Regions from separate parts of the Streptomyces sp. NPDC048353 genome, predicted to be linked through region 1. Evidence: predicted binding sites of a transcription regulator. Region 1 holds the regulator's gene; the other holds the start of a gene.
The links. Region 1 encodes HspR, which represses chaperone genes until heat shock. Its sites were predicted from a motif close to TTGAGNNNNNNNNNCTCAA; they were not measured.
Positions count from the first base shown of each region.

Region 1 (13,905 bases):
CTGGATCAGCCGGCGCAGCGGACGGGCGCCGTAGGCCGGATCGTTGCCCTCGTCGGCCAGCCACTCCAGCGCCGCAGGGGTGACGTCCAGCGTGAGCCGGCGCTCGGCGAGCCGCTTGGCGAGCCGGTCGATCTGGAGCTGCGCGATCCGGCCCAGCTCGGCCTTGTCCAGGGCGGAGAAGACCACCAGGTCGTCGAGCCGGTTGAGGAACTCCGGCTTGAAGGAGGCCCGTACGACCTCCATGACCTGCTGCTTCTTCTCCTCGGCGGAGGTCAGCGGCTCCACCAGGTACTGGCTGCCCAGGTTGGAGGTGAGGATCAGGATGGTGTTGCGGAAGTCCACCGTCCGGCCCTGGCCGTCGGTGAGGCGGCCGTCGTCGAGGACCTGGAGCAGGATGTCGAAGACCTCCGGGTGCGCCTTCTCCACCTCGTCGAGCAGGACCACGCTGTACGGGCGGCGGCGCACCGCCTCGGTGAGCTGGCCGCCCTCCTCGTAGCCGACGTAGCCGGGGGGCGCGCCGACCAGCCGGGCCACGCTGTGCTTCTCGCCGTACTCCGACATGTCGATGCGGACCATGGCCCGCTCGTCGTCGAAGAGGAAGTCCGCGAGCGCCTTGGCCAGCTCGGTCTTGCCGACGCCGGTGGGGCCGAGGAAGAGGAAGGAGCCGGTGGGCCGGTCCGGGTCGGCGATCCCGGCGCGGGTGCGGCGCACGGCGTCGGAGACGGCCCGCACGGCCTCGGTCTGGCCGATCAGGCGCCGCCCCAGCTCGTCCTCCATCCGGAGCAGCTTCTGCGTCTCGCCCTCCAGGAGGCGGCCGGCCGGGATGCCGGTCCAGGAGCCGACCACGTCGGCGATGTCGTCGGGGCCGACCTCCTCCTTGACCATGGTGTCCTTGGCGGCCTCCTGCTCGGCCTCGCTGGCCTCCTCCAGCTCCCGCTCCACGGACGGGATCTCGCCGTACAGCAGCTTGGAGGCGGTGTCGAAGTCGCCGTCGCGCTGGGCGCGCTCGGCCTGGCCGCGCAGCTCGTCGAGCTTCTCCTTCAGCTCGCCGACGCGGTTGAGGCCCTGCTTCTCCTTCTCCCAGCGGGCGGTCAGCCCGCGCAGCTCCTCCTCCTTGTCGGCGAGGTCGCGGCGCAGCTTCTCCAGGCGCTGGACGGAGGCGGGGTCGCTCTCGTTCTTCAGCGCCAGCTCCTCCATGCGCAGCCGGTCCACGGCGCGCTGGAGCTCGTCGATCTCCACGGGCGAGGAGTCGATCTCCATCCGGAGCCGGGAGGCGGCCTCGTCGACGAGGTCGATGGCCTTGTCCGGCAGGAAGCGGGAGGTGATGTACCGGTCGGAGAGGGTGGCGGCGGCGACGAGGGCGGAGTCGGCGATCTGGACCTTGTGGTGGGCCTCGTACCGGCCCTTGAGGCCGCGCAGGATCGCGATGGTGTCCTCGACGGAGGGCTCGGCGACGAGGACCTGCTGGAAGCGGCGCTCCAGGGCGGGGTCCTTCTCGATCCGCTCGCGGTACTCGTCGAGGGTCGTCGCGCCGACCATGCGCAGCTCGCCGCGGGCCAGCATCGGCTTGAGCATGTTGCCGGCGTCCATGGCGGAGTCGCCGCCGGCGCCCGCGCCGACGACGGTGTGCAGCTCGTCGATGAAGGTGATGATCTGGCCGTCGCTCTCCTTGATCTCGGAGAGGACGGTCTTCAGGCGCTCCTCGAACTCGCCGCGGTACTTGGCGCCGGCGACCATCGCGCCGAGGTCGAGGGAGACCAGACGCTTGTTCCGCAGGGACTCGGGGACGTCGCCCTTGACGATCCGCTGGGCCAGGCCCTCGACGACGGCGGTCTTGCCGACGCCGGGCTCGCCGATGAGGACGGGGTTGTTCTTGGTCCGGCGCGAGAGCACCTGGACGACGCGCCGGATCTCCTGGTCACGCCCGATGACGGGGTCCAGCTTCCCTTCCCGCGCGGCCGCCGTGAAGTCCGTGCCGAACTTCTCCAGCGCCTTGTACTGACCCTCCGGGTCCGGTGTGGTCACCCGGCGCCCTCCCCTGCTCTTCTCGAACGCGTCCAGGAGGCTCGTGGCACTCGCCCCCTGCTGGGCGAGGAGTTCGCCCGCCTGACCGCCCTTCGCCGCGATCCCGATCAGCAGGTGCTCGGTGGACAGGTAGTCGTCCCCGAGCTCCTTGGCGCGCCGGTCGGCGTCGGCGACGACGGCGAGCAGCTCGCGGTTGGGCTGCGGCGGCGCGACCGTGGATCCGGTCACGCTGGGCTGGGCGGCGAGGAGCCGCTCCGCACCGGACCGTACAGCGGCCTGATCGGCGTCGACGGCGGCGAGGAGGTCGGTGATGTTCTCGTTGTCCTGGCCCGCCAGGAGCGCCAGGAGAAGGTGCGCGGGGGTCAGATCGGGATGCCCCTCGGACACCGCGCGGCTGGTGGCCGCGTTGAGGGCGTCCCGGCTCTTGTTGGTCAGTTCGGCGTCCACGTGCGGTCTCTCCTCCTGTCAAACCGTGCTGCCATCACGCATGACTCGTACAGCGTACACAAAGTTGAGTCTATTCCGCTCAAGGATAGGCTTCGCGGCATGGCGACTGACCCGAGGAACCCGGACGACTCGTACCTCAGCTTCTGGCGGGAGTACCACATGTGCACCCTCACCACGCCGCGCGCCGACGGCACCCCGCACGTCGTGGCGGTGGGCGTGACGTACGACCCCGAGGGCGGCGAGAAGGGCATCGCCCGGGTGATCACCAACAAGCACAGCCGCAAGGTGGCCAACGTCCTGGCGGCGGGCCCCGAGGGCGCGCGGGTCGCGGTCTGCCAGGTGGACAAGGGGCGCTGGGCGACCCTGGAGGGCGTGGCCCGGATCCGCACGGAGCCGGAGGTCGTCGCGGACGCGGTGGACCGTTACGCCACGCGCTACGGCCGGGTCCCGGCGCCGAACCCGGACCGGGTGGTCATCGAGATCGCGCTGACCCGCGCGATGGGCCGCGCCTGACACCGGGACCGGGCCCCGGGCGGGGGCGGGGGAACCGCGCCCGGGCAGCACAACGGCGCCATCGCGTTTCAGGTCCGCGATGGCGCCGCTGTGTGGGGGAAGCACCTGAGCGATCTACAACGACGGGGGAATCGCTCAGGCACTGCGGGGGGTGGCGGTGATGGTCTCGGGCTCGAGCAGCTGGTGGTCCCGCTGATCGAGATTGACGAAAATCATGCCGTACCGGATGGCACAGCGGACCGGTTGCGGGGCGCCACGCGGCCTCCGCAGGCACCGGTAGGCGCGGACGTCCTCGTCCTGCTCACGAGCGACGACGATCGGTTCTCCGAAGAGGGTGACCATCAACGAATCACCACGGTGGGGAATGGCCGTGACGAGATCGATGAAATGCCACCCGGATCGATAGGCCGAGGCCATCTCCCGCCGGAAGACCCGGTCGTCCGGCGGCACGGTCATGCGTCCGCGCCCGCCGGGAGGGAGTCCCACGTCGGCTCGCGCTCGACGGTCTTGACGGAGTCCCACGTGGGCTCCCCCTTGGCCGTCGGCGCGAAGTCCCACGTGGGCTCACCCGCGACCGTCGGCGTGGAGTCCCACGTCGGTTCGCCCGGGGCGGCGACAACGTTGTTCGCGGGCGGCGTGTCCCACGTCGGCTCGCCGTCGAGGGCGAGAGCGCCGAGGGCAGCCGCAGCAGCGAAAGCTATGGCGCCAAGTGCACGAACCATCCTGGTCATGGCCGATCTCCACCTCTTTTGATCATTACCTCCTCCCCCGCGAATAAGACGATGGCTCACTCCGAACCCTTCCACCAGCGATGCCAGGCATCATGTTCCTGTAATTCAGGACCCTGAGGGGGGTGCAAATGGAGCCGAAGCAGGGTGATACCGACACACGGCACGGTCCGGGCGAGCTGTGCGACGCCGGAAAACGTCTCTACGCGACCGCGCTGAGAGCCGGCAGGATCGCCCGCGCGGAGGTGGAACCGGTCCCCTGCCTGATCGAACTGTCGCTGCTGCACCCCGACCCGGACGACACGCAGTGGCTGCGGCCCATCCCGCCGTCCATCGCGCTGAACAAGCTCATACACCCCATCGAGCGGGAGATCCAGCAGCGCCGGCAGCTGGCCATCTCGCTGGCGGACACGTTCGAGCCATTCATGACGATCAACGCGCCGGACCCGTCGGCGACCCAGGCGATCACCGTCCTGGAGGGCCTCAGCCTCATCAATGCCACGCTCGACCGGGTCATCAACGAGTGCGGCGAGGAGCTGCTCACCATCCAGCCGGGCAGCGGGCGCAAGCCCGAGGTGGTGCAGGCGGGGCTGCGCCGGGTGGAGCCCCTGCTCGACCGCGGGATCCGCATGCGCACCCTCTACCAGCACACCGCGCGCCACCACTCGGCCACCATGGGGTACGTCGAGCGGATCGCGCCGTACGGGCTGGAGGTGCGCACCCTCGAGGAGATCATCGACCGGCTGATCATCGTCGACCGCAAGGTCGCCTTCGTGCCCGCCCGCTCGGACCGCCGGGTGGCGCTGGAACTGCGCCACGAAGGGCTGGTGCAGTACCTCGTCGGCGTCTTCGACCAGTTCTGGCTGCACGGCGTGCCGTGGGAGGACGAGATCCCCTACAGCCCGTCCGTGGACGGCATCGGGGGCGTCCAGCGCTCCATCGCCAAGCTCCTCGTCGAAGGCCATGTCGACGAGGCCATCGCGCGCCGCCTCGGGATGAACGTGCGCACCTGCCGCGCCCACATCGCCAAGCTCGCCGCCGCCCTGGGCAGCGGCAGCCGGGCCCAGCTGGGCTTCCTCATCGCCCAGTCCGGCATCCTCGAACAGGACGGCTGATCGTGTACGTACGGATCGACCTGGACGGCCCGGCGGGCACGCTGCGGGTGTCCGGCCACGGGCTGCCCACCGTCGAGGTGGTCCGGGCGCCCGGGACCGGGGTGAACGCCCTCGTCCCCATCGGCACCCGGGACCGGCGCGCGCTGACGCTCACCGTCGACGGCCGGCCCGCCGGGATCCGGCCGGCCCGGGGCCGTCTGCTGCGCCGGTCCTACCGCGTCGACGCGAAGGTCGCCGGCGCGCGGTACCGCCTGATCCCCTGCTCGCACGTGGACAGCCGGCTGCTGCGCGGCGGCCGCCGGCTGGGCACCCTGGAGTCCTCGGGCGACGGCCGGGTCGACACCGACTGGACGGCCCCGGCGGAGCTCCGCCCCCAGGACATCGCCGTGGGCACCGCCCTCGCCGCCGCCTTCGGCACCGGCGCGGCGCCCGCGTGGGAGACGGTCGGCGACATCGTGAGCGAACTGATCCCGTAAGGGGCGAGGGGCGGCGCGGAGGGGTCCGTACGCCCCCTGGCACGCGCGAGGCCCCTCCCGCGCCGGAACACCGGTACGGAAGGGGCCTGTGGGAAGCTACGCGGCCTGCGGGGCAGTGTGGCCTACGGGGCCGCCGGGGTCACTCGCCGCGCTTGGGGCGCCAGACCACCAGCGCGCTCGCCTGCTGGACGTCCTGGTACGGCACCAGGTCACGGCGGTACGACGCGTGCACCTGCGCCTCGCGCTGCCGCATCGCCATCGCCGCGCCGTCCACGGCCGCCGACAGCTCGGCCACCCGGGACTGGAGCGCCGCGACCTGGTTCTCCAGCTCGATGATGCGCTTGATACCCGCCAGGTTGATGCCCTCGTCCTGCGACAACTGCTGGACGGTGCGCAGCAGTTCGATGTCACGGGCCGAGTAGCGCCGGCCGCGCCCGGCCGTCCGGTCCGGGGAGACCAGACCGAGGCGGTCGTACTGCCGAAGGGTCTGCGGGTGCAGCCCGGAGAGCTGGGCGGCCACCGAGATGACGTACACCGGTGTCTCGTCGGTCAGTTCGTACGGGTTGCGGCTGCGCCCCGGTCGGATGTCCATCGCGTCAAGCTCCCTTCGCGGCCTGGAAGAGTTCTGCTCTGGGGTCCTCGCCCGCCGTCGCCTCGCGGTACGTCTCGAGGGCTTCGCGGGCCTTGTCGTCCAGTTCCTGGGGCACCGCGACCTCCACCGTCACCAGCAGGTCGCCCCGGGTGCCGTCCTTGCGGACCGCGCCCTTGCCGCGGGCGCGCATGGTCCGGCCGTTGGGCGTGCCGGCGGGCAGCTTCAGCGTCACCGCGGGGCCGCCGAGGGTCGGTACCTTGATCTCGCCGCCGAGCGCCGCCTCGTGGAAGCTGACGGGCACGGTGACGGTGAGGTTGTCGTCCTTGCGGCCGAAGACCGGGTGGGCGTCGACGTGGACGACGACGTAGAGGTCGCCGTTCGGCCCGCCCCGCTCGCCGGGCGCGCCCTTGCCGCGCAGCCGGATCCGCTGGCCGTCGGAGACACCGGCGGGGATGCGGACCTGCATGGTGCGGGAGGACTTGGCCCGCCCGCTGCCCTTGCAGACCTCGCAGGGGGTCTCGGCGATGAGGCCGCGCCCCTTGCAGTCCACGCAGGGGTCGGTGAGCGAGAACGAGCCGCTGCCGCCGCGGGAGACCTGACCGGTGCCGACGCAGGTCGGGCAGACCCGCGGGGTGCCGTTCTTGTCGCCGGTGCCCGAACAGGCCTTGCAGGGCTGCTGGGAAGACATCCGCAGGGGCACGGTGGCCCCGTCGACCGCCTCGGTGAAGCTGAGCGTCACCTCGGACTCGATGTCCTGGCCGCGGCGCGGCTGCGTGCGCGTCCCCGCGCCGCCGCCCGCGCCCCGGTTGAACAGTCCGCCGAAGACGTCGCCCAGGCCGCCGCCGAAGCCGCCGGCACCGGCGCCGGCCGGGCCCTGGGCGCCCCCGAAGAGGTCGCCCAGGTCGAAGTTGAACGTTCCGCCCGCCCCGCCCGGTCCGGCACGGAAGCCTCCGTTGCCGAACAGGGCGCGGGCGTCGTCGTACTCCTTGCGCTTCTTGGGGTCGCCGAGGACGTCGTTCGCCTCGGAGATCTCCTTGAAGCGCTCCTCCGCCTTGGTGTCGCCCGTGTTGGCGTCCGGGTGGTTCTCGCGGGCGAGCTTCCGGTACGCCTTCTTGATCTCGGCGTCGGTGGCGTCCTTGGGGACGCCGAGAACCTTGTAGTAGTCCTTCTCGACGAAGTCCTTCGTGCTCATCGACGTCCCTCCTCCCGGACGATCTTCGCGCTAGCCCCGGGGGCGTGTGACCCGACTCGGGTCACACGGTCTCCTCGGGGCCACCGCTCTCCTCGTCTGCCGACTTCTCTTCCTTCGCGGCCGGCGTCGCCCCGGGCTGGGGCTCGGCCACCGCCACGCGCGCGGGCCGGATGGTCCGCTCGCCGATTCGGTACCCCGGCTGCAGGATCGCCACGCAGGTCGTCTCGGTGACGTCCGGCGCGTACGAGTGCATGAGGGCCTCGTGGATCGTCGGGTCGAAGGGCTCGCCCTCCTTGCCGAACTGCTGGAGTCCCATCTTGGCGACGACGGTCTCCAGCGATTCGGCCACCGACTTGAACCCGCCCACGAGCTCGCCGTGGTCGCGGGCCCTGCCGACGTCGTCGAGCACGGGCAGGAGCTCGCCCAGGAGGCTCGCGACGGCGATCTCCTTGACCGTGACCCGGTCCCGCTCCACGCGGCGGCGGTAGTTCTGGTACTCGGCCTGGAGCCGCTGGAGGTCCGCGGTGCGCTCACCGAGCGCGCTGCGGAGCTGGTCCAGCTGGGCCGTCAGACCGGCTGTCTGCGCTGCGTCCCCGGCCGGGGCCGCCGAGCCCTCCTCCTGGGAGGGGGCCTCGGCGGCTTCGGCGGCGTCGTCGGATTCGGCGCCGGAGGGGACGTCGGGCTTCTCCTCGAAGCCCGGGGTCTCCTCCGTCATCAGGCAGCGCCGCCCTTCGGCTTCTCGTCGTCGACGATCTCGGCGTCGACGACGTCGTCGTCGGCCTTGGCGTCGGCGCCCGGGGCCTCGCCGCCCGCGGCCTGCGCGGCCTGGGCGTCGGCGTACATCGCCTGGCCGAGCTTCTGGGAGACGGCCGCGACCTTCTCGGTGGCCGTACGGATCTCCGCGGTGTCCTCGCCCTTGAGCTTCTCCTTCAGCTCGGCGACGGCGGTCTCGACCTCGGTCTTGACCTCACCGGGGACCTTGTCCTCGTTGTCCTTGAGGAACTTCTCCGTCTGGTAGACGAGCTGCTCGCCCTGGTTGCGGGACTCGGCGGCCTCGCGACGACGGTGGTCCTCGTCCGCGTACTGCTCGGCCTCCTGGCGCATCCGGTCGACCTCGTCCTTCGGCAGCGAGGAGCCGCCGGTGACGGTCATCTTCTGCTCCTTGCCCGTGCCCAGGTCCTTCGCGGTCACGTGCATGATGCCGTTGGCGTCGATGTCGAAGGCGACCTCGATCTGCGGGACGCCACGCGGCGCCGGCGGCAGACCGGTCAGCTCGAACATCCCGAGCTTCTTGTTGTACGCCGCGATCTCGCGCTCGCCCTGGTAGACCTGGATCTGCACGGACGGCTGGTTGTCCTCGGCCGTGGTGAAGATCTCGGACCGCTTGGTCGGGATCGTGGTGTTGCGCTCGATGAGCTTGGTCATGATGCCGCCCTTGGTCTCGATACCAAGCGACAGCGGGGTGACGTCGAGGAGCAGGACGTCCTTGACCTCGCCCTTGAGGACACCGGCCTGCAGGGCGGCGCCGATGGCGACGACCTCGTCGGGGTTCACACCCTTGTTGGCCTCCTGACCGCCGGTCAGCTCCTTGACGAGCTCGGCGACGGCGGGCATACGGGTGGAGCCACCGACCAGGACGACGTGGTCGATCTCGGAGAGCTGGATGCCCGCGTCCTTGATGACGTTGTGGAACGGGGTCTTGCAGCGCTCGAGCAGGTCGGCCGTGAGCTGCTGGAACTGCGCCCGGGTGAGCTTCTCCTCCAGGTGCAGCGGGCCCTCGGCGGAGGCCGTGATGTACGGCAGGTTGATCGACGTCTCCGTGGAGGACGACAGCTCGATCTTCGCCTTCTCCGCGGCCTCGCGGAGACGCTGGAGAGCCATCTTGTCCTTGGCCAGGTCGACGCCGTGGCCGTTGGCGAACTGCTTCACCAGGTAGTCGACGACGCGCTGGTCCCAGTCGTCGCCACCGAGGTGGTTGTCACCGTTGGTGGCCTTCACCTCGACGACGCCGTCGCCGATCTCCAGGAGGGACACGTCGAAGGTGCCGCCACCGAGGTCGAAGACGAGGATCGTCTGGTCGTCCTTGTCCAGGCCGTAGGCCAGGGCGGCCGCGGTCGGCTCGTTGACGATGCGCAGGACGTTGAGGCCCGCGATCTCACCGGCCTCCTTCGTCGCCTGACGCTCCGAGTCGTTGAAGTAGGCCGGGACGGTGATGACCGCGTCGACGACCTTCTCGCCCAGGTAGGACTCGGCGTCGCGCTTCAGCTTCTGCAGGATGAAGGCGCTCATCTGCTGCGGGTTGAAGCTCTTGCCGTCGATGTCGATCTTCCAGTCGGTGCCCATGTGGCGCTTGACCGACCGGATGGTCCTGTCGACGTTCGTGACCGCCTGGCGCTTGGCCACCTCGCCGACGAGCACCTCGCCGTTCTTGGCGAAGGCGACGACGGACGGCGTGGTCCTGGCGCCCTCGGCGTTGGTGATGACGGTGGGCTCGCCGCCTTCGAGAACGCTGACGACGGAGTTAGTCGTGCCCAGGTCGATGCCGACCGCACGTGCCATTTCGATTCCTCCAGCTGACTGACTTGAGTGGATCTGGCTCAAGGATGCACGACCGGTTCTCTCGCGTCAACAGACCTGAGTCGTGTCGGCTCAACTCTTCGCGCTGCCTTCGGCTCAAAGAGGCCCCACCGACCGCCCCTCGGGCGCGTCGCTCCCCCGGCTCGGACACCCCTCCGTGAGAGAGTCCGATACCTCACGAATATCCCACGAAAGGGTGTGGTGGGGGCATGACGGCCAAGCGCGCACTCGACCTCATGGGCGGACTCACCCTTCTGCTGCTCCTGTCCCCCCTCTTCACCCTCGTCGCGCTGTCGCTCGCCGCGCGGGCGGGCGGGGGTGCCGCCGCGCGGCCGGACGAGGGAGGGGCGCAGGGGGCCGACGGGACGGGAGTCCTGCGCCGCCGCACGATGGCCGGCCGCGACGGCAGGACGTTCCGGATACTGACCTTCCGCACCCCCGGGCCGCTCGCCGCGCTCCCGCTGCTGCTCCACGTGGTCCGCGGGGAGATGTCCCTGGTCGGCCCGTGCCCTCTGGTCCCCGCCCACCGCGAGTGCGCGGGCGAGACCCGCCGCCGGCTCTCCGTACGCCCCGGCCTCACCGGCCTGTGGCAGATCAGCGACCGCTCCGACCTGCCCTGGGAGGAGCGGGAGCTGCTCGACCTCCACTATGTGGACCATCACTGGCTGGGGATGGATCTCGCCATCCTGGCGCGTACGCTTCCAGCAGTCCGCAGACGTCGCGCGGCGACCGGAGAGGCCCCGCCGGCAAGGCTTGCCTGAGCGACACAGATCACCGCGGGCGCCGCTACAGCGGGGCGCCCCGAAGCGGTAATCTCAGCACGGACTGAATAAGTTACCGCTTAGTAGTGCCACACTCGGCAGTGTCGGCACTCCGCCTCGCAGGCCCGCCCGAGGAGCCCCAAATGCAACTCGCCGCGATCGTCGTGTCGATCGTCATCACGGTGGTGGCCGTCGCGCTGTTCGGGCGCGCCATCGCGCAGATCTACCGCTTCGTGAAGCTCGGCCAGCCCGTGCCCGCGGGCACGCGCACCGGCGACCCCACGCAGCGCACCGTCACCCTGGTCAAGGAGTTCCTCGGCCACACCCGTATGAACCGCTGGGGCATCGTCGGCGTCGCGCACTGGTTCGTGGCGGTGGGCTTCTTCTCCCTGCTGCTCACCATCGTCAACGCCTTCGGCCAGCTGTTCCAGGCCGACTGGCTGATCCCGTTCATCGGCGACTGGCTGCCGTACGAGATCTTCACCGAGTTCCTCGGTCTGATGACGGTCCTCGGCATCCTGACCCTGATCGTGATCCGGCAGCTGAACCGGCCGGGCGGGGCGGGCCGCAAGTCCCGTTTCGCGGGCTCGAAGACCGGCCAGGCGTACTTCGTCGAGGCCGTCATCCTCATCGTCGGCGTCTGCATCATGACGCTGCGCGCCCTGGAGGGCGTCCAGCACCACGTGACGAGCTGGGAGCCCGGCTTCTTCGCCTCGTACCCGCTGATCGCCGCCCTCGACGGGCTGAGCCTGGGCACGATCCAGCACCTCACCTACTTCTTCGCGGCGCTGAAGATCGTCACGTCCTTCACCTGGATGATCACGGTCTCGCTGAACACCAACATGGGTGTCGCCTGGCACCGCTTCCTCGGCTTCCCGAACATCTGGTTCAAGCGGAACTCCGACGGCTCCACCGCCCTCGGCCCGCTGCTGCCGATGACGACCGCCGGCAAGGAGATCGACTGGGAGGACCCGGCCGAGGACGCCGTCTTCGGTGTCTCCCAGGTCGAGCAGTTCTCCTGGAAGGGCATCCTCGACTTCTCCACCTGCACCGAGTGCGGCCGCTGCCAGTCGCAGTGCCCCGCCTGGAACACCGGCAAGCCGCTCTCCCCCAAGCTCCTGATCATGGCCCTGCGCGACCACGCGCACGCCAAGGCGCCGTACCTCCTCGCGGGCGGCGGCAAGGACATGGAGGGCAACGAGCAGGCGTCCGAGGAGCAGCTCAAGGACGTCCCCGCCGCCGCCCTCGCGGAGGCCGAGCGTCCGCTGATCGGCACCGCCGAGGAGAACGGCGTCATCGACCCGGACGTCCTGTGGTCCTGCACCACCTGCGGCGCCTGCGTCGAGCAGTGCCCGGTCGACATCGAGCACATCGACCACATCGTCGACATGCGCCGCTACCAGGTGATGATCGAGTCCGCCTTCCCCTCGGAGGCCGGCACGATGCTGAAGAACCTGGAGAAGAAGGGCAACCCCTGGGGCCTGGCGAAGAAGCAGCGCGTCGAGTGGACCAAGGAGGTCGACTTCGAGGTCCCGATCGTCGGCAAGGACGTCGAGGACCTCACCGAGGTCGACTACCTCTACTGGGTCGGCTGCGCCGGCGCCCTGGAGGACCGGGCCAAGAAGACCACCAAGGCCTTCGCCGAACTGCTGCACATGGCGGGCGTCAAGTTCGCGATCATGGGCGGCGAGGAGAAGTGCACCGGTGACTCGCCCCGCCGCCTGGGCAACGAGCCGCTCTTCCAGCAGCTCGGCCAGGAGAACGTCGCGATGCTGAACATGGCGTTCGGCGAGGACGACGACGACCCGGAGACGAAGAAGCCGAAGTCGGCGAAGAAGATCGTCGCCACCTGCCCGCACTGCTTCAACACGATCGCGAACGAGTACCCGCAGCTGGGCGGCGAGTTCGAGGTCATCCACCACACGCAGCTGCTCCAGCACCTCATCGACGAGGGCAAGCTGATCCCGGTGACGCCGGTCGACGGGCTCATCACCTACCACGACCCCTGCTACCTGGGCCGCCACAACAAGGTCTACACGCCCCCGCGCGAGATCATGTCGGCCGTCCCGGGCCTGCGCCAGCAGGAGATGCACCGCCACAAGGAGCGCGGCTTCTGCTGCGGCGCCGGCGGCGCGCGGATGTGGATGGAGGAGCGGATCGGCAAGCGCATCAACAACGAGCGCGTCGACGAGGCCCTGTCCCTCAACCCGGACATCGTCTCCACCGCCTGCCCGTTCTGCCTGGTCATGCTGACCGACTCGGTCAACGGCAAGAAGAACGACGGCAAGGCGAAGGAGTCCGTCCAGGTCGTGGACGTGGCCCAGTTGCTGCTCGACTCGGTGAAGAAGCCGGTGGAACAGCTCCCGGCCGAGCCGGAGCCGGAGCCCGAGCCGGCGCAGTAGCCCCGGCGCCGTACGTCTGGAGAGGACCGTCCCGCGAGCGAGCGGGGCGGTCCTCTCGTACGTACGGGCGGTGCTCCTTCCGTACGGGCGGGCCGCCCGTCTCCCGCGCCCCTGAGGCCCCCTGAGGCCCCCTAGGGGATGTCACAGCTCAGTGGCAAGGTCGGTGCTGATTGAGCCCCGCGGGGCGGGAGCGGGTACGTTCGATGACGTGGCTGGATTCAGGAACGGACGCGGCCGGGACAACCGCCCCCCGCAACAACGACCGCAGCAGGCGCCGAACGGGTACCAGGCGGCCCCGCCGCCGTACCCGCAGCAGCAGTGGCCCCCGCAGGGTCAGGGCGGACAGCAGTACGGGCAGCAGCCGTACGGGCAGCAGTACGGGGAGCCGGAGTACTTCGGCGACCCGCACGCGCAGCACCCGCAGCACGCCCAGCAGCCGCACGCGGGCACGGCGGACAACCCGGGCCACACGCGGGCGTTCAGCATCCACGACGACCCGTACGGCGACAGCGCCACCTACCAGGCGGGCGCGGCCCCCGGCCCCACGGGCCCCCGGCTGCCCTGGAAGGCCCTGCTGAGCGGCATCGTCCTGCGCCCCGCGCCGACGTTCCTGCAGATGCGGGACTACCCCGTCTGGGGCCCCGCGCTCGTCGTGACCTTCCTCTACGGCCTGCTCGCGATCTTCGGCTTCGACCAGGCGCGCGAAGAGGCCATCAACGCGACCCTGTCGACGGCGATCCCGTACGTCCTGATGACCGGCGTCGGCTTCGTCATCGGCGGACTGATCCTGGGCGTCGTCACGCACACCCTCGCCCGCCAGCTCGGCGGGGACGGCTCCTGGCAGCCGACCGTCGGCCTGTCGATGCTGATCATGTCGATCACGGACGCGCCCCGACTGCTCTTCGCGATCTTCCTGGGCGGCGAGAACGGCCTCGTCCAGGTCCTCGGCTGGGTCACCTGGCTGGCCGCCGGCGCCCTCCTCACGGCGATGGTGAGCCGCTCCCACGACCTGCCGTGGCCGAAGGCGCTGGGCGCCTCGGCGATCCAGCTGGTGGCGCTGCTGTCGATCATCAAGCT
Region 1 covers NZ_JBVJGU010000005.1:437,849-451,753, reverse strand. Annotated here, with positions in the region: gene clpB (ATP-dependent chaperone ClpB) at 1-2,472, opposite strand, end outside; gene ACZ6RC_RS20710 (pyridoxamine 5'-phosphate oxidase family protein) at 2,572-2,985, shown strand; gene ACZ6RC_RS20705 ((2Fe-2S)-binding protein) at 3,121-3,441, opposite strand; gene ACZ6RC_RS20700 (hypothetical protein) at 3,438-3,716, opposite strand; gene ACZ6RC_RS20695 (helix-turn-helix transcriptional regulator) at 3,845-4,828, shown strand; gene ACZ6RC_RS20690 (hypothetical protein) at 4,831-5,304, shown strand; gene ACZ6RC_RS20685 (heat shock protein transcriptional repressor HspR) at 5,444-5,896, opposite strand; gene dnaJ (molecular chaperone DnaJ) at 5,901-7,088, opposite strand; gene grpE (nucleotide exchange factor GrpE) at 7,150-7,803, opposite strand; gene dnaK (molecular chaperone DnaK) at 7,803-9,647, opposite strand; gene ACZ6RC_RS20665 (sugar transferase) at 9,875-10,426, shown strand; gene ACZ6RC_RS20660 ((Fe-S)-binding protein) at 10,570-12,828, shown strand; gene ACZ6RC_RS20655 (Yip1 family protein) at 13,037-13,905, shown strand, end outside.

Region 2 (14,598 bases), on a different contig from region 1:
CGCATCGTCTCCGGGTCCGCCTCGGAGACCCCGTCGACCACGTTCTCCAGAACCGCTCGGAGCGCGGCGATGGGCGTCCGCAGCTCGTGCGAGACATTCGCCACCAACTCCTTGCGGTGCCGGTCGACCGCCTCCAGGTCGTCCGCCATCCGATTGATCGTCGAGGCGAGGTCCCCCAGCTCGTCCCGGCGGTCCGCGCCGCGCACCCGCCGGCTGAAGTCGCCGCGCGAGATCGACCCGGCCACCGTGTTCATCTCGTCCAGCGGCGCCGTCAGCGACTGCGCCACGAACTGGGTGATCAGCAGCGTCGCGATCATCGCGAAGACCGTGATGTACCGGAACTCCGTCGAGGTCCTGATCGCCACCAGGGCGAGCCCGGAGGTCAGCAGGACCGCCCCGACGACCAGCGTGCCCAGCTTGGTCTTGATCGAGATGGCGATCCGGCGTCTCGTACGCGCCTCGCGGCGGATCACGGCGCCGGTGTCTCCAGGGCGTAGCCGACGCCGTGGACGGTACGGATCCGCTCCGCCCCGATCTTCCGGCGCAGCGCCTTGATGTGGCTGTCCACGGTCCGGGTCCCCGAGGCGTCCGCCCAGTCCCACACCTCCGCGAGCAGCTGCTCCCGGGAGAGGACCGCGCGGGGGGTGTTCGCCAGGCAGACCAGCAGGTCGAACTCGGTGGGCGTCAGATGGACGTCCTCGGCCCGGACCCGGACCCGGCGCTGCGCGTGGTCGATCTCCAGCTCGCCGAGGCGCAGGATGCCGCTGCGCGGGGTCACGGCCGCCATCGCGGCCCGCTCCACCCGCCGCAGCAGGACGTGCACCCGGGCGGCCAGCTCGCGCATGGAGAACGGCTTGGTCATGTAGTCGTCGGCGCCGACGCCGAGCCCGACCAGCATGTCCGTCTCGTCGTCCCGGGCGGTGAGCATCAGGACCGGCACGGGCCGCTGGGCCTGGACCCGGCGGCACACCTCCAGGCCGTCGAAGCCCGGGAGCATCACGTCCAGCAGCATCAGGTCCGGCTGCCAGGCCTCCGCCGCGTCGACGGCCGCCGGACCGTCCGTCGCCGTCTGGACGAGGAACCCCTCCGCCCGCAACCGCGCGGAGATCGCATCCACGATCGTCGTGTCGTCCTCGACGACCAGCACACGCCGCTGCGCGCCCGGAGTGGCCGCCGCACCGTGGTGAGTGGTGTGTGTCTGCTCCATTGCCCTGCCTTGCGTAGCTGATGTCGGTCAGCAGCGTAGAGGCAGCGGCGGCGTCCCGGCTACGCAGGCCTGATGCCGAGGTGCACCACGTCCGGGACGCCCCGGGCAACCGGGATCTCTTCCGTCCGTACCCCGCTGAATCCGGCATTCCGCAAGGTTGCTTCGAAATCGGCGGACGGCTGCGCGGACCAGACGGCGAGGATCCCACCGGGGTTGAGGCGGGCCGCACAGGCCGCCAAACCCTCGGCGGAGTACAGGGATTCGTTGCCTTCGGTGACGGTCCAGCCCGGGCCGTTGTCGATGTCCAGACAGATCGCGTCGAAGGTGTCGGGGGAGTCGTGCAGGTACTCGATCATGTCCGTGTGCAGGATCACGCACCGCGGATCCGCCAGGGCGGCGCCCGAGACCGCGGCCAACGGGCCACCCCGGTGCCAGTCGATGATCGCGTCCTCCCGCTCCACCACCGCGATCCGCGCCCACCGCGGGTCGGCGGCCGCGTGCGCCAGGGAGAAGCCGACACCGAGACCGCCGATCAGGACCGAGGCGCCATGACGTCCGCCGAGCGCCTCCATCGCCGCGTCGATCAGCGTCCGCTCGGAACGCCCATCGGAGGTGTCCATGAGGAACGTGCCGTTCACGATGATCTCGAAGTCGTCGCCGCGGCGGCGCAACACGACCTCTCCGTACGGTCCCTCGCGGCGGTCGAGGGTGACGGGACTCGACATGGTTCTCGCTCCGATCTCGGGCTCGGCGGGTCGTCCCGCCATCCTATTTTTTTGGAGGCTCGGTTCGCCTCCGGGGCCTGAGAGTCGGACTCACACGGCCGTACGTGCTCGCTCCCTCGTTCCTCGGGAGCTGCGCGCGCTCGGCCGTGTTCCCCCGACGGCCCCTTCGGCTCACTCGCCAGAGGCACCTGGGGAGGAGGCGGCAGTTCTCCGGCGGGTCCTTCGGTGAGGCGCGGCGTCGTCCGGGAGGCGGGGGTACGGGCCCGGGCGGGCGCACCGACCGGTGTCGGGGACGCGGTGCGGGGTCAGGGGGTCGTCGGCGGGCCGCCGTCGGGAAGGGCGTCGAAGACCCGCCGCAGGGCCGCCGGAAGCTCGCCGTCCGCGGCGACGACGACCCGGTACCGGTGCGACACGACGTACCGGAAGCCGTCGAAGACGGGCTTACCAGTGGGGCGTACGGGCACCGCCGCGTACGCCGGGGCCTCCAGCGCGGCGCGGAGTTCCGCGACCTGGGCGGGGGTCATCCGGCCGGTCCGCGCCGGCCCGGTGCCGGAGCGGGTGGTGTAGCCGCCGTCGTAGTGGACGACCAGCTGGTTGTTCACTCCGGCGTAGCCGCCGCTGACGCCGACTTCGACGAGGACTTCCCGCGGGCCCGGCCGGTGGTCGCTCGCCGTCGGGGTCGGCGGGACGCTCACCTCGGGCGGAGCGGAGGGCGGGGTCGGCGCGTCGGAACCGGGCGCCGTCGTGGGGGAGTAGGCGCGGGGTGGGGGCGCGTCCGGCCCGCAGCCGGCCACGGTCAGCGCCGCGCCCAGCATCACCGCGACGGCCCACAGCCTCGCGTACGGCCGACGGTCCCGCCCCGTCCGCGCGCCCGTGTTCCGGCCGACCCGCCTCACGCGCCCACCCCTCTGTCCCATGCGCCCGAGCATGCCTTCCGGCGGGTCCGGTTGAACAGAGGCCGGGTGAGGGCATCCGAGCCGACAGCCGGGCGCCGAGAGCCGGCGGTCGGAGCCGGGGGCACGGTCCATCCGTGACGGCAAGACAGCCGGCTTCAGGCACGCACGATCCCGGTGAGCGGACCCTCGTACCGCCACCCCAGCGTCCCGTACAGGCCGATGCCGTCCGTCGTCGCCGAGAGGACCCCTGTCACCGCCCCGGTCTGCGCGGCGGCCGCTTCGAGGGCGCGCATGACGTTGGAGCCGAGGCCGCGCCGGCGGTGGGCGGGGTCGGTCTCGACCTGGTCGGCGACCGCCGTCGAGCCGGTCGGGGCGATCTGCCCGCGCGCGGCGAGGGTGCCGTCCGGGGCGAGGATCCTGACGCGGATCACGCCGTCGGTGACCTCGGTCGTCCGGGCGTACCCCTCCGGCGCGGGCGGACGCACGCGCGCGTCGAGGCGCTTGCACATCATGAAGCCGGGGTCGTCGGGGATCGACCAGCCCGGAGTGATCCACTCCGCGGCCTCCTCGGCCGTCGCCATGATCTTCAGCCAGGCGTACGGCTCGGTGACGTCCGCGCAGAGCTTGCCCACCGAGACCGCGTCGGGGGCCGGCAGGACATGGCGGAAGACGTGCCGCGGCAGGCCGACGTCGATGCGGTAGCCCCAGGGCTCGGGGACGGCGGGCGGGGTGCCGCGTGAGACGGTCCAGCCCGCCACCCACGCGGCTGTAATAGCTCCCATATCCATGGAGGTATTACATCGGCAGGGTGGCGGGCCGCGCGAGGGTGATCGCTGAGAGCGAACGGCGGCAGGGGAACATTCGGAGGCTCACATGCATTGAGTCGGCATAGCTCAACTTGACTGCCGAAGGGGAGATCATGACTGCCGAGTCCACGGAGTACCCGACGCTCACCCTGCCCGTGCTGCCGCTCGACGACGAGGTGGTGCTGCCGGGGATGGTGGTGCCGCTCGACCTGTCCGACGCCGATGTACGCGCCGCGGTGGAGGCCGCCCAGGCCGCCGCGCGCTCCGGCTCCGCCGGAGCCGGGGACGGGGCGGGTGGCGGTGCGGGCAAGCCGCGGGTGCTGCTGGTGCCGCGCGTCGACGGGACGTACGCCGGGACAGGCGTCCTCGGCACCGTCGAGCAGGTCGGCCGGCTCTCCGACGGCGACCCCGGCGCGCTCATCCGCGGTCGCGGCCGTGTGCGGATCGGCGCCGGGACGACCGGCCCCGGCGCGGCCCTGTGGGTCGAGGGGACCGTCGTCGAGGAGACCGTGCCCGACCCGCTGCCCGGCGCCGTGACCGAACTGGTCAAGGAGTACAAGGCGCTGGCCACCAGCTGGCTGAAGAAGCGCGGCGCCTGGCAGGTCGTGGACCGCGTCCAGCAGATCGACGGCGTCGCCGCCCTCGCCGACAACTCCGGCTACTCGCCCTTCCTCACCGTCGAGCAGAAGGTCGAACTCCTGGAGACCGCCGACCCGGTCGCCCGCCTCCGGCTCGCCACCGCGCAGCTGCGCGAGCACCTGGCCGAGCAGGACGTCGCCGAGACGATCGCCAAGGACGTCCAGGAGGGTGTCGACAAGCAGCAGCGCGAGTTCCTGCTGCGGCGCCAGCTCGACGCCGTACGCAAGGAACTGCGCGAGCTGAACGGCGAGTCCGAGGGCGACGAGTCCGACGACTACCGCGCGCGCGTGGAGGCCGCCGACCTGCCCGAGAAGGTGCGGGAGGCGGCGCTCAAGGAGGTCGAGAAGCTGGAGCGGTCCAGCGACCAGTCCCCGGAGGGCTCCTGGATCCGCACCTGGCTGGACACCGTCCTGGAGCTGCCGTGGAACGAGCGGACCGAGGACCGTTACGACATCCAGGGCGCCAAGGCCGTCCTCGACGCCGAGCACGCGGGCCTGGAGGACGTGAAGGAGCGGATCACCGAGTACCTCGCGGTGCGCAAGCGGCGCGCCGAGCGGGGCCTCGGCGTGGTCGGCGGCCGGCGCGGCGGCGCCGTGCTCGCGCTCGTCGGCCCGCCCGGCGTCGGCAAGACCTCGCTCGGCGAGTCCGTGGCGCACGCCATGGGGCGGAAGTTCGTCCGGGTCGCGCTCGGCGGCGTACGGGACGAGGCGGAGATCCGCGGCCACCGGCGGACGTACGTCGGCGCTCTGCCGGGACGGATCGTACGGGCGGTCAAGGAGGCCGGGTCCATGAACCCGGTGGTCCTGCTCGACGAGATCGACAAGGTCGGCTCCGACTTCCGGGGCGACCCGGCCGCGGCCCTGTTGGAGGTCCTCGACCCGGCGCAGAACCACACCTTCCGGGACCACTACCTGGAGGTCGAACTCGACCTCTCCGACGTCGTCTTCCTGGCGACGGCGAACGTCCTGGAGGCCATCCCGGAGGCGCTGCTCGACCGGATGGAGCTGGTCCGGCTCGACGGGTACACCGAGGACGAGAAGATCGTCATCGCCCGCGACCACCTGCTGCCCCGGCAGCTGGAGCGGGCCGGCCTGGAGCCCGGCGAGGTCGTCCTGGAGGACGCTTCGCTGCGGAAGTTGGCCGGGGAGTACACCCGGGAGGCGGGCGTCCGCACCCTGGAGCGCTCGATCGCCCGGCTGCTGCGGAAGGTCGCGGCGGAGCACGAACTGGGCGACCGCGAGCTGCCGCTCACGATCACCCCGGATGACCTGCGGGGACTGATCGGGCGTCCGCATCACGTGCCCGAGTCGGCCCAGGACCCGGCCGAGCGGCGCACCGCCGTTCCCGGCGTCGCGACCGGCCTCGCGGTCACCGGGGCGGGCGGTGACGTCCTCTTCGTGGAGGCCTCGCTGGCCGACCCGGAGACGGGGGCGGCGGGGCTCACGCTCACCGGTCAGCTCGGCGACGTGATGAAGGAGTCCGCGCAGATCGCGCTCTCCTTCCTCCGCTCGCACGGCGCCGAACTGGAGCTGCCCGTCACCGGCCTGAAGGACCGCGGCGTGCACATCCACTTCCCGGCGGGCGCCGTCCCCAAGGACGGCCCGAGCGCGGGCGTCACCATGACGACCGCGCTGGCCTCGCTGCTCTCCGGCCGGCTGGTCCGCACGGACGTGGCGATGACCGGCGAGGTGTCGCTGACCGGCCGCGTCCTGCCGATCGGCGGCGTGAAGCAGAAGCTCCTCGCCGCCCACCGCGCCGGCATCACGACGGTCGTGATCCCCAAGCGCAACGAACCGGACCTGGACGACGTCCCGGCCGAGATCCTGGAGAAGCTGGACGTCCACCCGGTCACGGACGTGCGCCAGGTCCTCGACATCGCCCTCTCCCCGGCGGAGGTCCCGGTGAGCGTAGTGGCGTAGGCGACGGAGGTACGCCTACGGAGATCTGCGTACGGAGATCCGGGTACGGCGTGGGGCGCCCCTTTCCGAAGGGGCGCCCCACGCGCGCGTGTGCGGGGTCACCGGGCCGAGGGCCGCCGTCGTGCGGGGAGTTGACGCGGAATGAACGGCGTGGCCGGGAACATTTCACGGGGTTGTGCCGTTCTGCTGCTGCCTACCCGCGTGTACCGGGTGTACCGCCGAACCGTGCGCACCGCCTGCGCACCGCCCGTACCGCCGTCGTACGAACCGAGGAGAGACTTGACCGACACCCCGTCGAACCCCGCACTGCCCCCGCTTCCGCCGCTCGCCGCCCAGGCCGAGCGGCTGATCGAGCTCGGCGTGCACGAGCTCGCGGGCATACCGGCCGACGAGCTGCGCGCCTTCGCCGAGGGGGCCGGCGCCGCACGCGAGGACGCGCTGCTCGCCGTCCACCCGGACCGTGCGCCCGCCTCCGCGCTCGCGCCGCTGCTCCGGCGCGGCGACAAGGCCGGCTTCGTCGTCGTCGACATGCCCGACGTCGACGCGTTCGCCCCGCTCGACACCGTGCCGGTGCCCGACGCTCCGCTGTACCTCGTCACCGGCGTCGACCGCGGCGACCACATGTCCAACTGGAGCCCGGACGAGGCGCTGCCCGCCCTGGCCAAGGAGGACCGCACCCCGCTGCTGCTCAGCGAGGGCATCCACTGGGTGCTCCAGCAGCCGGCGGCCCTGGAGCGCAACCTCTGCTTCATGACCATCGGCTCCCGGCTGCGCAAGGCGAACGGCACCTTCGACGCGCGCACCCCCGCGATCTGGATCAGCAACGGCACGGGCCGGGACGGCCGCGAGCGGCGCGACGCCCCCAAGGTCGGCTGGTGCTGGTGGAACAACCGCCACACCTGGCTCGGCTTCGCCTCCACCACGGGCCGGGTCGCCTAGTCCCCAGGGACGACGGCGGCCGCGGCGGCTTCCCGGGCGCGCCGCGCGCCCGGGAAGCCGCCGGCCGCCGCCTCAGCCGTTGGCCAGGGCCTGCACCCGTGAGAGGTCGCCGTTGAAGTGGTTGTGGTCGCCGACCGTCGGGCCGGACGAGGTGTACTGCCACATCGTGTAGTACGGCCACCCCGCCGGGAGTTCGCCGACCGCCGTGGCGTACCGCGCGACCCAGAGCGGGTTCGCCGCCCCGAAGCCGCCGTAGTTGCCGGTGCACTGCTTCCACCAGCTCGTCGCGGTGTAGATCACCGCGTCGCGGCCGGTCCTGGCCCTGTACCGGTCGAGGAAGTCGCGGATCCAGGTCACCATCCCGGACTGCGTCTTGCCGTAGCAGGCCGCGCCGTACGGGTTCCACTCGATGTCCAGCGCCCCCGGCAGCGTCCTGCCGTCCTTGGACCAGCCGCCCCCGTTGTTCACGAAGTAGTCCGCCTGCGCCGCGCCCGTCGTCGTGTCGGGGGTCGCGAAGTGGTACGTCCCGCGGATCATGACCACGTTGTACCAACCGTTGTACTGCTGCGAGAAGTACGTGTTCTTGTAGTACGTGCCCTCCGTCGCCTTGACGTAGGCCCACCGCACCCCGCTGTTCCACAGGGTCGACCAGGCCACATTCCCCTGGTGGCTGGAGACGTCCACGCCCTCGGTCTGGCCGGCCTGGACCGAGACGCCGCCGGGCTTGCCGCCGTGGCCGTCGTGCGCGGGCACCCCCATGCCCATCCACGCGGAGCCCCGGGCGGGCACCTGCCGGGCGCCGGGGTCGTCCGCGGCGTTCGCCGGGCCGGAGAGGGTGAGGGGGAGGAGCAGGCTCAGGGCCGCGAGGGCGGCCCCGGCGAGGTTCTTTCCGGATCTGTGCACGGGCATGGCGTGCCTCCGAAAGGCTCGGTGGGAGGGGAAGAGGGGGCAGGGCCGTGCCATGCCCCCGCCGGTCTTGCGGTGGACATGTCATTCGGGTGCCGGGAGAGACGCTACGCACGTAGACCCGCCCCACGGAAGAGGGGCCGGGTGCTGCCGTTGGTCTACTCCTGCGAAATACTGAGGGAGCTGCGGGAACGGCCGTCGGCGAAGGAAACTTTCAGCGACCGGAAAGCGCGCGAGGGGGCTGACGTGCACGGCAGCGGTACGGGAAGTGAAGGCGGGCCCACCGGCGGAAGTGGTGTGGACCAGGAATTCCTGGCGCTGGAACGGGAGCTGGCGGTCTTCCTCCGGCGCGCCCGCGCCCAGTCCGGCGAGATGGCCCGCGAAGTCCACCCCGAACTGGAGCCCGCCGCCTACGGCCTCTTCGTACGGCTGGACGACACCGGCCCGCAGCGGGCCACCGATCTCGCCGGCTACTTCGGTGTCGGCAAGGCGACCATGAGCCGTCAGCTGCGCGCCCTGGAGGACCTCGGCCTCGTCGCCCGCGACCCCGACCCGGCCGACGGGCGCGCCTCGCTCGTCCGGCTCACGGAGGAGGGCCAGGGCCGCTTCCGGCGCGTACGGGACGCCCGGCGCGGGCGGTACGTCCGCAAGCTCGCCGACTGGGACCGGGGCGAGGTCGCCGAACTGGCCCGCCTGCTGCACCAGCTGAACACCCGCGCGGAGAGCTGACCTTTCGGGGCCGGCCCCTCGGGACCGCTTCTTCCGGGCGCACCTGCCGCGGGCCGGCCTTCCGCGGCTGCCCTCCGGGACCGGCTGCCTTCCGGGACCGGCCGCCCGGGCACGGCCTACGCCCCCGCCGGCTCCGCGTACACCGCCGTCGCGTCGTCGTGCCGCTTCCCCCGGCGGGAGCCGCCCGCCGCGGCGTCCGCCGTCTCCAGCGCCCGTACGCGCCGGAGGAGGCCGGGCGCCCCCTCCGCGCGCAGCACCCCCACGCAGGCCGCCCAGTCGCCCGCCCCGAACCGCTCCACCCAGCGCGCCGCGCCGTCGGTGAGCGCCGCCAGGGCCCGTACCTCCGCCGCCGGCGTCGTGCCGGTCACCGCCCACCGGGCCACCGCCGGATCCGCCGCCGCCGTGAAGAAGCCGCCCTCCTGATTGCGCAGCCGGTCCGTCGCCTCCAGCGAGAGCAGCGTCTCGGCCGGGACGCGGTCCAGCCGGTCGTCCCGCACCGCCCGCACCGCCCCGCCGGGCGCCTCCAGCAGCAGAACGGCGTCGGACAGCACCAGGTGTTCGACCCGCTCCCCGTCCCAGCGCGCCATCGCGACCGTCGCCTGCGGCGTACGGACGTGAGAAAGGTCACAGCTGCCCCGGTGGGCGTCCGCGGTGCGCCGGATTGCCGACGCGAGGATCCCGGACAACGTCATCTCGGGCCGAGAAGCGGACAGTTCGGTCAAAGCGCCGCCAAGTCGTGCGGTGAACCAGGGGACTCCGTGCACACATCCGTACGCTCCGAGCGGCGGCGTCACGCCGTCCAGCACCACGACCGTCCCGCCCGTGCCGGAAGCGGGAAGAGCAGCGGCGGCCCAGTCCTCATTGGGGCGTTCGGGGCTGCCGGGCAGAGTGGCCACGTCGGTACGCATGATCCCCAGTCTGCCCCCGTGCGCATCACTCCTTCACAGCACCTCCAGACGGCCGAATCAGGCCCGTACCGAGCCCCCGACGCCCGGACGGCAGGCGGAACGGCGGCCTCCGGGAAGCTGCGGGCGGGCATCCTGCCAAAGCCCGCGCGGAAGATCCAACCGGGGCCCCGCGCGACCCCCTGCCGGGCGTCCGCGGAAGTTGTTCGCCAACTCGGGAGTGTTGTTCACTCGTTCGGGTGGCGGTGCGGCCGATGCGCGTCCCCTTCCCAGAAAAGCGCTGGAATGGTCGGAAGCCGTACCAGGGGTGGGGGCGCTCTATCACGTGACCGGTCGTCACCTCTGCTTCATGGGCGGACGAGTCGAGAATGCGAGCACCGGTGCAGAAGAAGCGGCCTCGGAGCAACAGCGGCACGCGGAGCCAGACCCCGGGTGACCCGCTGTCCACGGGCGACGCCCAGGGCCCCGGCGCGAACACCCCCCTGCCCGGCCCCGGTACAGTTCCCGTGAGCGGTGCGGGCACCACGCCCCCCGCGGCGCCCGTCGGCCGCCCCAAGCGCGTCCGCAACCGCCTGGTCGCCGGAGTGGCCCTCGTCGGGATCACCGTCCTGGCCGCCGGCGCCCCCGCCGTCCTCACCGCCTCCGGCGAACTGAGCGACTCCCAGCGGCTCGTCACCCTCGCCCAGCTCGACCGCCAGGCCGTCACCCTCGCCCACTCCCTCGCCGACGAGCGCGACGAGGTCGTCGCGTACATCGCCGCGGGCCGGGACGAGCAGCAGGGCCCGCGCGAGGACCGCCGCCAGATCACCAGCGCCGGCTCCACCCGGGTCGACCGGCAGATCGACGAGATCCGGCCCGCCGCCGGCTCCGAGCTGCGCCGCGACCTTGCCGCCCTGCCCTCCGTCCGCCGTACCGCCCTCACCGGCAAGGGCACCGCCCTGGAGGCCCACCGGGCCTACTCGGAGATCATCGCCAAGCTCCACGGCCTCGCCGAGGAACTCGCCGAGAAGACCCCGCCCCGCGCCGCCGAGGCCACCAGGGCCCCCGCCGCCCTCGGCCGCGCCGTCGAGCAGGCCTCCGCCGCCCGCGGCCTGCTCCTGGCCGCCCTCGCCGTCCCGGAGCCGGAGTCCACCGGCACCACCCACTACGACCCCGTCACCGGTACGTACGTACCGGACGAGCCCGAGGGGGCGGAGGAGGCCGACCGCGCCCGGGACGCCCTGACCGCCGCCGCGCAGCAGGCCCGGGTCCGGGAACTGGCCGCCCTCGCCGACTTCGACCAGGCCGCCACCGCGGAGGGCCGCGACTCCCTCGCCGCCACGGTCACGGGACCGGACGTCAAGAGCGCCGAACGCTACCTCGCCCGCCTCACCGACCAGCCGGAACTGTCCGCATCCGAGCGGAAGACGGACCACGAGAAGCTGGGGTCCGCGCTCTCCGCCCGCATCGAGCAGATGCGGGGAGTCGAGTCCGCGCTCGCCACCGGACAGGTCGAGCGGTTCACCGAGCTCCGCGACGACGACGTCACCGCCCTCGAAGTGCGCATCGCGTTCCTCGGCGGCTGCCTCCTCGTCGCGGTCGGCATCTCCACCTTCGTCGCCCGGACCCTCACCCGTCCGCTCGCCGTGGTCCGCATCGGAGCCGCCCGCCTCGCCGGCGCCCCCGAGACCGAGGAGCCGATCCGCTTCACCGGCCGCAACGACGAGTTCGCCCAGGTCGTACGGTCCCTCAACACCCTCCAGACCAAGCTGGCCGCCCTCGCCACCCGCACCGAGCAGCTCGACAGCGAGCGCGCCGACCTGGCGGGCGCCCGCGACGCCGTCGCCGCCGACCTCGCCACCCAGCGGGCCGAACTGCAGGGACAGACGGCCCTGCTCACCGCCGAACTGGCGCGGCTGCGCGGCAGCGTCCACCACACCTTCGTCAACCTCTCCCTGCGCAGCCTCGGCCTGGTGGAGCGCCAGCTCGGCGTCATCGAGAAGCTGGAGGAGCGCGAGCAGGACCCGGAGCGCCTCGCCACCCTCTTCAAGCTCGACCACATGGCGACCGTCATGCGCCGCCACAGCGAGAACCTGCTGGTCCTCGCAGGTCATGAGCACGTCCACGGCCACCCGGGGCCGGTCCCGCTCGTCGACGTGCTGCGCGCCGCCGTCAGCGAGATCGAGCGCTACGAACGGGTGACCATCCAGTCCCTCCCGCCGCACGCGCAGGTCGCCGGGTTCGCCGCGGACGACCTCAGCCACCTGGTCGCCGAACTGCTCGAGAACGCCACCGCCTTCTCGCCGCCCGACGCCCAGGTCCAGCTCTCCGGCTGGCTCCTGGAATCCGGCGAGGTGATGCTCTCCGTCCAGGACGAGGGCATCGGCATGACCGACTCCCGCCTCGCGGAGCTCAACGCCCGCCTCGCCGAGGCCGACCCGGCGGACATCGACGGGGAAGGGCTCGGCATCCGCGTCGCGGCCCTGCTCGCCGCCCGCCACGGCGTACGGGTGGAGCTGCGCGAGCAGAAGCAGGGCGGCATCGCGGCCGTCGTCGTTCTCCCGCTGCCGCTGCTGCCGACGGCCCCGCCGACCGCCGTCCCGCCGACCGTGCCGGTCGCGGGCGGGGCGCCCACCCTGAACCTCCCGGGCTCGGTCGCCGAGGCCAACTCCAACACCCTGCCGTCCCGTACCCGCGACCCGCTCGTCGAGGCGGCGGAACAGGCCATCGCGGCGGACCAGGCGGAGCAGGCCATCGCGGCGGAGCAGGCCGGCCAGGCGGAGCAGATCGAGCAGGCGGAGCAGGTCGAGCAGGCGGAGCAGGTCGCACAGGCCGGTGCGGTGGCGGAGCGGGGCGCTCCGGAGCCCGGCGTCAGCGAGTCCGGTGTCAGCGAGCCTGGCGTCAGCGAGCCCGGCCTTGGCGAGTCGGGCCCGGCGGAGCCGTACGAGCCGGGGCCCGCGCCCGCGGCGGCGGCCGAGCCGGAACCCGCGCCCGTACCCGCCCCCGCCCCCGCCCCCGGACCGGAACCCGCCGTGGAGTCCCTCGCCGAGACGACCCTCCAGGTCCGTCTCCCCGAGCCGCCGCCCGAGCCGGACACCCACGAGCGCGCCACGCCGGAAGGCCCGCACGCGGAGCCGCACGCCTGGGACGAGGCGAACGAGCCGGAGGAACCGGCGGAGACCCCGCGCGTCACCGACAAGGGGCTGCCCAAGCGCACGCCGAAGATAGTCCGCCAGGCCGACACCCCGACCACCCCGCGCAGGGGCGGTGTCGACGCCGATGCCCTGCGCCGCAGGCTCGGGGGCTTCCACCAGGGGGCCCAGGCGGGCCGCCGGGACGTGGAGGCGGAGATCGAGGCCGTACAGACCGCCCGTACCGAAGAACGCACCGAGGCCCGCGGGGAAGCGGGACCGGAGGCGGACGCGGCGGCACAGACGGAAGCACGGACCGAGGAGAAGACGGGGGACACAGTCGAGGAGGCACGCAGTTGACTGCGACCGGAACGTTCGGACTGAGCAGGGAAGCACGCAACCTGCACTGGCTGCTGGGCAACCTCGTCGAGGAGGTGCCCGGCGTGCGCTCCGTCGCCGTCGTGTCCTCCGACGGGCTGCTCCTGCTGTCCTCCGACCCGGCCCAGAACGTCGGGCCCAGCGAGGAACGCCCCACCGGCCCCCGGGGCTCCAGCGCCGACCTCGCGACCATCGTCTCGGGCATCGGCAGCCTCACCATCGGCGCGGCCCGGCTGATGGACGGCGGCGGGGTCAAGCAGACCATGGTGGCGATGGAGGAGGGCAGCGTCTTCGTCATGTCGATCAGCGACGGCTCGCTGCTCGGCGTCCACGCCACCCCCGACTGCGACATGAGCGTCGTCGCCTACCACATGGCGCTCTTCGTCGGCCGCGCCGGACACGTACTCACCCCCGAACTCCGCAGCGAGCTGCGCAAATCGATGGAGAGCACCCAGTGACGTCCGCCTCCCACGTCCCCCACCTGCCGATCCGCGGAGAGGGCCGCCGGCCCGCGCGGGTCCGCCCGTACTCCCTCACCGGTGGCCGCACCCGCTTCGGCCACGTCCTGCTCGTCGAGACCTTCGTGGCCGCCCTCGAAGCGCCGCCGCGCCGCAAGGTACTGACGGACGGCGGGCCCGGCGCCCGCGGCCTCATGCCGGAGATGCGGGCCATCGTCGAGATCTGCCGCCGGATGCGTACGGTCGCGGAGATCTCGGCCCTCCTGAAGATGCCGTTGGGTGTCGTCCGGGTGCTGCTCAGCGACCTGGCCGACCAGGGAAAGATCCGTGTGTACGGGACCGGTCACGGCACCGGCCAGCCCGACCGCGCGCTCCTCGAAAGGGTGCTGAGTGGACTCCGTCGCCTCTGACGTCACCGCCGCCGTCTCCGACTCCCCGGCGCTCGCCGGCATCCCCGCCCAGCCCCGGACCGAGGCCGAGACAGTGTCCGGAGCAGGGCACGCGGCCGCGCCGGGAACCGGCCCCGACGCCGGGCCCGATCCGCTGCGCCCGGCGGCCGAGGACGGCGCGCAGGACTGGCAGCTGGACCACACCCGCGCCCCGATAGCCACCAAGGTCGTGGTCGCGGGCGGCTTCGGCGTCGGCAAGACGACCTTCGTCCGCGCGGTCTCGGAGATCACCCCGCTCCAGACCGAGGCGCTGATGACGCAGGCGAGCGAGGAGACCGACGACCTCTCCGCGACGCCCGACAAGCTCACCACGACCGTGGCGATGGACTTCGGCCGGATCACCCTCGACAGCGACCTGGTCCTCTACGTCTTCGGCACGCCGGGCCAGCAGCGCTTCTGGTTCATGTGGGACGACCTCGTGCGCGGCGCGATCGGCGCGATCGTGCTCGCCGACACCCGCCGGCTGACGGACTGCTTCCCCGCCCTCGACTACTTCGAGAGCTGCGGGCTGCCGTACATCGTCGCCGTCAAC
Region 2 covers NZ_JBVJGU010000002.1:979,421-994,018, forward strand. Annotated here, with positions in the region: gene ACZ6RC_RS09875 (HAMP domain-containing sensor histidine kinase) at 1-473, opposite strand, end outside; gene ACZ6RC_RS09880 (response regulator transcription factor) at 470-1,207, opposite strand; gene ACZ6RC_RS09885 (spermidine synthase family protein) at 1,267-1,932, opposite strand; gene ACZ6RC_RS09890 (hypothetical protein) at 2,238-2,828, opposite strand; gene ACZ6RC_RS09895 (GNAT family N-acetyltransferase) at 2,984-3,610, opposite strand; gene lon (endopeptidase La) at 3,748-6,192, shown strand; gene ACZ6RC_RS09905 (DUF5701 family protein) at 6,472-7,131, shown strand; gene ACZ6RC_RS09910 (lysozyme) at 7,204-8,040, opposite strand; gene ACZ6RC_RS09915 (MarR family winged helix-turn-helix transcriptional regulator) at 8,284-8,766, shown strand; gene ACZ6RC_RS09920 (hypothetical protein) at 8,883-9,674, opposite strand; gene ACZ6RC_RS09925 (sensor histidine kinase) at 10,040-13,141, shown strand; gene ACZ6RC_RS09930 (roadblock/LC7 domain-containing protein) at 13,138-13,617, shown strand; gene ACZ6RC_RS09935 (DUF742 domain-containing protein) at 13,614-14,027, shown strand; gene ACZ6RC_RS09940 (GTP-binding protein) at 14,008-14,598, shown strand, end outside.
Region 2: a site for HspR is predicted at 3,707-3,725, ahead of lon (endopeptidase La). Genes of this name have one in related genera too.